DNA from 3 places in the Pseudomonas sp. PDM31 genome. Region 1 is predicted to be linked to each of the others. Evidence: predicted binding sites of a transcription regulator. Region 1 holds the regulator's gene; each other region holds the start of a gene.
The links. Region 1 encodes sigma-54, which starts transcription at its own class of promoters, with help from an activator protein. Its sites were predicted from a motif close to ANTGGCATNNANNTTGCTNT; they were not measured.
Positions count from the first base shown of each region.

Region 1 (2,211 bases):
CGCCCTGAAGGAGGCTCTGGGTCTTTTCCTTATGCTTTTTGAGTTGGCGATCCAGCTTGTCGGTGAGTGAGTCGATAGCCGCATACATGTCGTCATGTTCTGCGTTTGCGACTACTTCACTACCGGGAATATGCAAGGTGGCTTCGATTTTCTGCTTCAGCTTTTCGACTGTCATCGTGACCTGCACGTTGGTGATCTTGTCGAAATGCCTTTCCAATCGTTCGAGTTTTTCGCCGATGTAGGTGCGAAGAGGTTCGGTCACTTCCAGTTGGTGTCCACTGATATTGACTTGCATACAGCTTCTCCTTCGTTGCCAGTGCATAAAGCGGTAGATCAGATGATCTACCACTGGAACGCTGTGGCGTGGCTCTACATCAACCGCTTACGTTCGCTCGAAGGCGCGATCCCGAGGGATTCGCGGTATTTGGCGACGGTGCGGCGAGCCACCTGAATGCCTTGTGCTTCCAGTAAACCAGCGATCTTGCTGTCACTCAATGGCTTTTTCTGATTTTCCGCGGCAACCAGTTTTTTGATGATCGCGCGGATCGCCGTAGACGAGCATTCACCGCCTTCGGAGGTGCTGACGTGGCTGGAGAAAAAGTATTTCAGTTCATATATTCCCCGAGGGGTGTGCATGAACTTCTGGGTGGTGACCCGGGAAATCGTCGATTCGTGCATGCCCACCGCTTCGGCGATGTCATGCAGGACCAGCGGCTTCATGGCTTCATCGCCGTACTCGAGAAAACCGCGCTGGTGCTCGACGATCTGGGTCGCCACTTTCATCAGGGTCTCGTTGCGGCTTTGCAGGCTCTTGATGAACCAGCGGGCTTCCTGCAACTGGTTACGCATGAAGGTGTTGTCGGCGCTGGTGTCGGCGCGGCGCACGAAACCGGCGTACTGGGCGTTGACGCGCAGGCGTGGCACCGACTCCTGATTCAGTTCGACCAGCCAGCGCTCGTTGTCCTTGCGCACGATGACGTCCGGTACGACGTACTCGGCTTCGGTGGACTCGATCTGCGAGCCGGGCCGAGGGTTGAGGCTCTGAACCAGTTCGATCACCTGGCGCAGCTCATCTTCCTTGAGTTTCATGCGGCGCATCAGCTGGCTGTAGTCGCGGCTGCCCAGCAGGTCGATGTAGTCGCTGACCAGGCGCTTGGCCTCGGCCAGCCAAGGGGTCTTGGCCGGCAACTGGCGCAATTGCAGCAGCAGGCACTCGCTCAGGTTGCGGGCGCCGATGCCAGCGGGCTCGAATTGCTGGATGCGGTGCAGGACGGCTTCGATTTCGTCCAGTTCAATGTCCAGCTCCGGATCGAAGGCTTCGAGGATTTCCTCGAGTGTCTCGTCCAGGTAGCCCTGATTGTTGATGCAGTCGATCAGGGTGACGGCTATCAGCCGATCGGTGTCGGACATCGGCGCCAGATTCAACTGCCACAGCAGGTGGCTTTGCAGGCTTTCGCCAGCCGATGTGCGGGTGGTGAAATCCCATTCGTCGTCATCGTTGCTTGGCAGGCTGCTGGCGCTGGTCTGATAAACGTCTTCCCACGCTGTATCGACGGGGAGCTCGTTGGGAATGCGCTCGTTCCAGTCGCCTTCCTCCAGGTTATCCACCGTGGGGGCGCTTTCCTGGTAGGAAGGCTCCTGAATGTCGGTATTGGGCTTCTGTTCGGCACTGTCGGCCAGGGGGTCGGAGTTGTCGAAGTCGTCGCCTTCTTCCTGGCGTTCGAGCATCGGATTGGACTCCAGCGCCTCCTGGATTTCCTGTTGCAGGTCCAGGGTCGACAATTGGAGCAGGCGGATGGCCTGTTGCAGCTGCGGTGTCATCGTCAGCTGCTGGCCCATTCTCAAGACTAGCGATGGTTTCATGGCAGGGGCTTAACACCTTATTCGCCGGCGCACATGCGCCATCCACTACAGGGCGCCGAAGCGCCAAACATAAGCAAATTATATGCCCGAAACTGCAGTGTTTGCCTAGAGCGCTGTAACAATAAAAAAGTGTTGATTTTTTATCGAGATAAGCACTCTGGCGACCTGCCAGACACCTCAGCGCTTACAGGCGGAACTCATGGCCCAGGTAAACTTCCTTCACCAGGTCGTTGGCCAGGATGGTCTCGGCGTCGCCCTCGGCGATCAATTGGCCATCGTTGACGATGTAGGCGGTTTCGCAGATATCCAGGGTTTCACGGACGTTGTGGTCAGTGATCAGCACGCCAA
Region 1 covers NZ_JAHUWS010000013.1:126,056-128,266, reverse strand. The annotation lists gene hpf (ribosome hibernation-promoting factor, HPF/YfiA family) at 1-295, opposite strand, end outside; gene KW839_RS23155 (RNA polymerase factor sigma-54) at 370-1,863, opposite strand; gene lptB (LPS export ABC transporter ATP-binding protein) at 2,048-2,211, opposite strand, start outside.

Region 2 (2,211 bases), on a different contig from region 1:
CTTCGCTTTTCAGAGCGATGTAAGCGTCGATGAAGTCGTCGCTGAAAACGCCGCCTTTGGTCAGGAACGCACGACCTTTGTCCAGCTCTTCCAGGGCTTCTTTCAGGCTGCCGCAAACTTGTGGGATCTCTTTGGCCTCTTCAGGCGGCAGGTCGTACAGGTTTTTGTCAGCTGCATCGCCAGGGTGGATCTTGTTCTGGATGCCGTCCAGGCCAGCCATCAACAGTGCGGCGAAGCACAGGTACGGGTTGGCAGCCGGATCCGGGAAGCGCGCTTCGATACGGCGGGCTTTCGGGCTCGACACGTAAGGAATACGGATCGAAGCGGAACGGTTGCGAGCCGAGTAGGCCAGCATTACCGGTGCTTCGAAGCCTGGAACCAGACGCTTGTAGGAGTTGGTCGCCGGGTTGGTGAAGCCGTTCAGGGCCTTACCGTGCTTGATGATGCCGCCGATGAAGTACAGGGCGGTATCGGACAGGCCGGCATAGCCTTCGCCTGCGAAGGTGTTCTTGCCGTCTTTCCAGATCGACATGTGTACGTGCATGCCCGAACCGTTGTCGCCGTACAGAGGCTTAGGCATGAAGGTCGCGGTGCGGCCGTAAGCGTCAGCAACGTTGTGTACAACGTACTTCAGGGTTTGGGTTTCGTCGGCTTTCTTCACCAGGGTGTTGAACTTGACGCCGATTTCGTTCTGGCCGGCAGTTGCCACTTCGTGGTGGTGAACTTCGACGGTCAGGCCCATTTCTTCCAGTGCGTTGCACATGGAGGTACGGATTTCGTGGTCGTGGTCGAACGGTGGAACCGGGAAGTAGCCGCCTTTGACGCCTGGACGGTGGCCCTTGTTGCCGCCTTCGATGTCCTGGTCGGACATCCAGGAACCTTGTTCGGAGTAGATCTTGAACATGGAACCGGAAATGTCGGACTTGAACTTCACCTGGTCGAAGATGAAGAACTCTGGCTCTGGGCCGGCGAATACGGTGTCACCGATACCGGTGGATTTCAGGTGCTCTTCGGCACGCTTGGCGATCGCACGTGGGTCGCGATCGTAGCCTTGCATGCTCGAAGGTTCGATGATGTCGCAGACCAGGATCAGGGTCGGCTCTTCAGTGAACGGATCCAGCACAGCGGTGGAGTCGTCCGGCAGCAGGATCATGTCGGAAGCTTCGATACCTTTCCAGCCAGCGATGGAGGAACCGTCGAACATTTTGCCGACTTCGAAGAAGTCGTCTTCCAGCGCATCGCGAGCCGGCATGGTCACGTGGTGCTGAGTGCCTTTGGTGTCTGTGAAGCGCAGATCAATCCACTTGACGTCATGATCTTTGATGAGTTGAACCGACTTCGACATAGTGTCCTCCGGGTGGATTAGGGCTGGTAGTGGATGCCCTTTAATGTTTGTGATGCCGGCGCGAATACTCTGCCAAGGCAACCTGCCTCACAAGGGAGCAAATTGCATGCCAGTGCCCCAGCATGGGTTTTTTGCCCCAAAATCTCGCTTATCAGGGCATATTGGCCTTTAAGGAAGAAAATCCCGCCCTGTAATGTTGCGTCGAAGGCGACAAATGACCTGTTTTGGTGCATGTAAAACCTTCTGCACATTAACTGGTTAAACCTTGAGCAATTTCCGCTATAATCCGCGCCCCCCTTTTTCGGCAGGCCCTGCGCGCGCTGTTTCCATGAAATTAATCGTAAAAGTCTTCCCCGAGATCACCATCAAGAGCCGCCCGGTACGGATGCGTTTCATCCGTCAGTTGGCCAAGAACATCCGTGCCGTGCTCCGCGATCTGGACCCGGCTGTGGTGGTGAACGGTGTGTGGGACAACCTCGAGCTGGAAACCCGCGTCAGCGATCCCAAGGCCCTGAAAGAGATGGGCGAACGCCTGAGCTGCATGCCGGGCATCGCGCATTTCCTGCAGATCGACGAGTACCCGCTGGGTGACTTCGACGACATCGTCGAGAAGTGCAAGCAGCACTACGGCGATGCACTGGCCGGGAAGATTTTCTCGGTCCGTTGCAAACGCGCCGGCAAGCACCCATTTAGCTCCATAGACATCGAGAAATACGTCGGCAGCCAGTTGCGCCGCCAGTGCGGTGCCGCCGGAATCGACCTGAAAAAGCCCGAAATCGAAGTCCGCATCGAAGTTCGCGACCAACGGTTGTTCGTGATCCACAGCCAGCACACCGGCATCGGCGGTTATCCGCTGGGAGCCCTGG
Region 2 covers NZ_JAHUWS010000004.1:243,339-245,549, forward strand. The annotation lists gene glnA (type I glutamate--ammonia ligase) at 1-1,345, opposite strand, end outside; gene thiI (tRNA uracil 4-sulfurtransferase ThiI) at 1,674-2,211, shown strand, end outside.
Region 2: the regulator sigma-54 is predicted to act here: its motif matches at 1,440-1,459, upstream of glnA (type I glutamate--ammonia ligase).

Region 3 (2,211 bases), on a different contig from region 1:
TCTTTGAGTGCGACGAGTGCCCGGATAATGAGCTCGCTGCCAAACTCATCAAGGCCCGGCTCCTTCCTGTTGCCGCCGAACTGGATCTGAACGATCTGGAAGGGCGAACCGCTGACGCCAGCGTCAAAAGTCTCAAGTCCCAGAACAGCATTCAAATCCTCGGAATCACTCCCGTCTGATTCAACTCTTGCGACATTCACGCCCAGACCTTGGCAGACGCTCTAACTTGAGGCTACTCTGCAAGCGAGATCAGCGAATGAATCGCTAAGGTCTGGTCTTGTAGCTCCATGCTTGTTTCCCGCCGGCACATCGGTTGCCGTCGCTCGCACCGTTCGGTTGCGGGCGCAGGGAGTACGGAAAGTCTATCCATCATTTGAGGAGGACGTTTCATGAGCACAGCCTATCAAGAAGACATCAGCAGCAGCGTGCTGCGCCGCATGAAAGAAGGCGGTTTTGACTTTTCCCGGTTCCATCCCATCGAGTTCTACGCCATTTTCCCGGACGAGGAGCGGGCACGCAGGGCGGCAGGGCATTACCGTGGTGAATCGCTGAATGCACAGATCAGTGTGCGTGATGACGGCGCCTGGGCGCTGGAGTTGAGCAAAGTCATGTATGCCACCTACGACGACATCGGCGATTTCGAGCAGGGGTTCGAAGCTGTGGTCGAGCCACTGGGCGGCATCATCGAAGGCTGGGGAGTGAAACAGGAGGTACGAGGGCGACTCGCATAAGCTTATGAACAGTAGCAGGCATCAGTAACGGCTGACCTTTTGGGTTGGCCGTTTTCGTTTATGAGCAAAAGATCGCAGCCTTGGGCAGGGCGATCAACTCTGACTATGCTGGAAACAGGCGACTACAGTGCCTTGCATTGGAGCGCAGCCAATGGGGTTGGGGCGTTTGCCGCACAGCAATGGTGCGGTGCTTTCGCGTTGATTATCCAACCGATTGAAATCAAAGCGATTCTGCCGATGGCACGGGCCTTGCGAAGGTCTGGATGTCCGGGTGACAAGGAGTACGGCATGAACCGCACTTATTTTGATGAAATGTACGATGCCGGCGGCCAGGTCCGCCCGCACTATCGGGAGTTTGCCCGTTGGCTTGCCGAGACGCCTGACGAGCTACTGGCCCAACGGCGACGCGAGGCCGATCTGCTGTTTCATCGCGCCGGGATAACCTTCACGCTCTACGGGGATGAGCAGGGCACAGAGCGCCTCATACCCTTCGATACCATCCCCCGCAGCATCCCTGCCAGCGAATGGCGTATCGTCGAGCGCGGCTGCATCCAGCGGGTCAAGGCGCTGAACATGTTCCTCGCCGACCTCTACCACGAGCAGCGCATCATCAAGGCCGGCATCATTCCGGCCGAGCAGGTGCTGGCCAACGAGCAATACCAGTTGGCAATGCAAGGGCTGGATCTGCACCGCGATATCTATTCGCACATCTCCGGCGTCGATCTGGTGCGCGATGGCGACGGCACGTATTACGTGCTCGAAGACAATCTGCGTACACCGAGTGGCGTCAGCTACATGCTCGAAGACCGCAAGATGATGATGCGCCTGTTCCCCGAGCTGTTCGCCGCGCAACGCATCGCGCCCATCGATCACTATCCGAACCTGTTGCTCGACACCCTGAAAAGTTCCAGCCCGATCGACAACCCGAGCGTGGTGGTGCTGACTCCCGGGCGCTTTAACAGTGCGTTCTTCGAGCATGCGTTCCTCGCCCGGGAAATGGGCGTGGAGCTGGTGGAGGGCGCGGATCTGTTCGTGCGTGACGACAAAGTGTTCATGCGCACCACCGACGGGCCGAAAGCCGTCGACGTGATTTACCGCCGCCTCGACGATGCGTTCCTCGATCCGCTGGCGTTCAATCCGGACTCGATGCTGGGTGTGCCGGGGCTGCTGTCGTCTTACCGATCCGGCAATGTCGTATTGGCGAATGCCATCGGCACCGGTGTGGCGGACGACAAGTCGGTGTATCCGTTCGTTACCGACATGATCCGTTTTTACCTGGATGAAGAACCGATCCTGAAGAACGTGCCGACCTGGCAGTGTCGCAATCCTTCTGAACTGTCCCATGTGCTGGCCAATCTGCCGGAACTGGTGGTCAAGGAAACCCAGGGCTCCGGTGGTTACGGAATGCTGGTGGGGCCGGCGGCGACGGCGGCGGAAATCGAAGCCTTCCGCGCGCGCATCATCGCCAAGCCCCATGCCT
Region 3 covers NZ_JAHUWS010000009.1:39,382-41,592, reverse strand. The annotation lists gene KW839_RS18170 (hypothetical protein) at 1-179, shown strand, start outside; gene KW839_RS18165 (ribonuclease E inhibitor RraB) at 390-731, shown strand; gene KW839_RS18160 (circularly permuted type 2 ATP-grasp protein) at 1,020-2,211, shown strand, end outside.
Region 3: the regulator sigma-54 is predicted to act here: its motif matches at 968-987, upstream of KW839_RS18160 (circularly permuted type 2 ATP-grasp protein).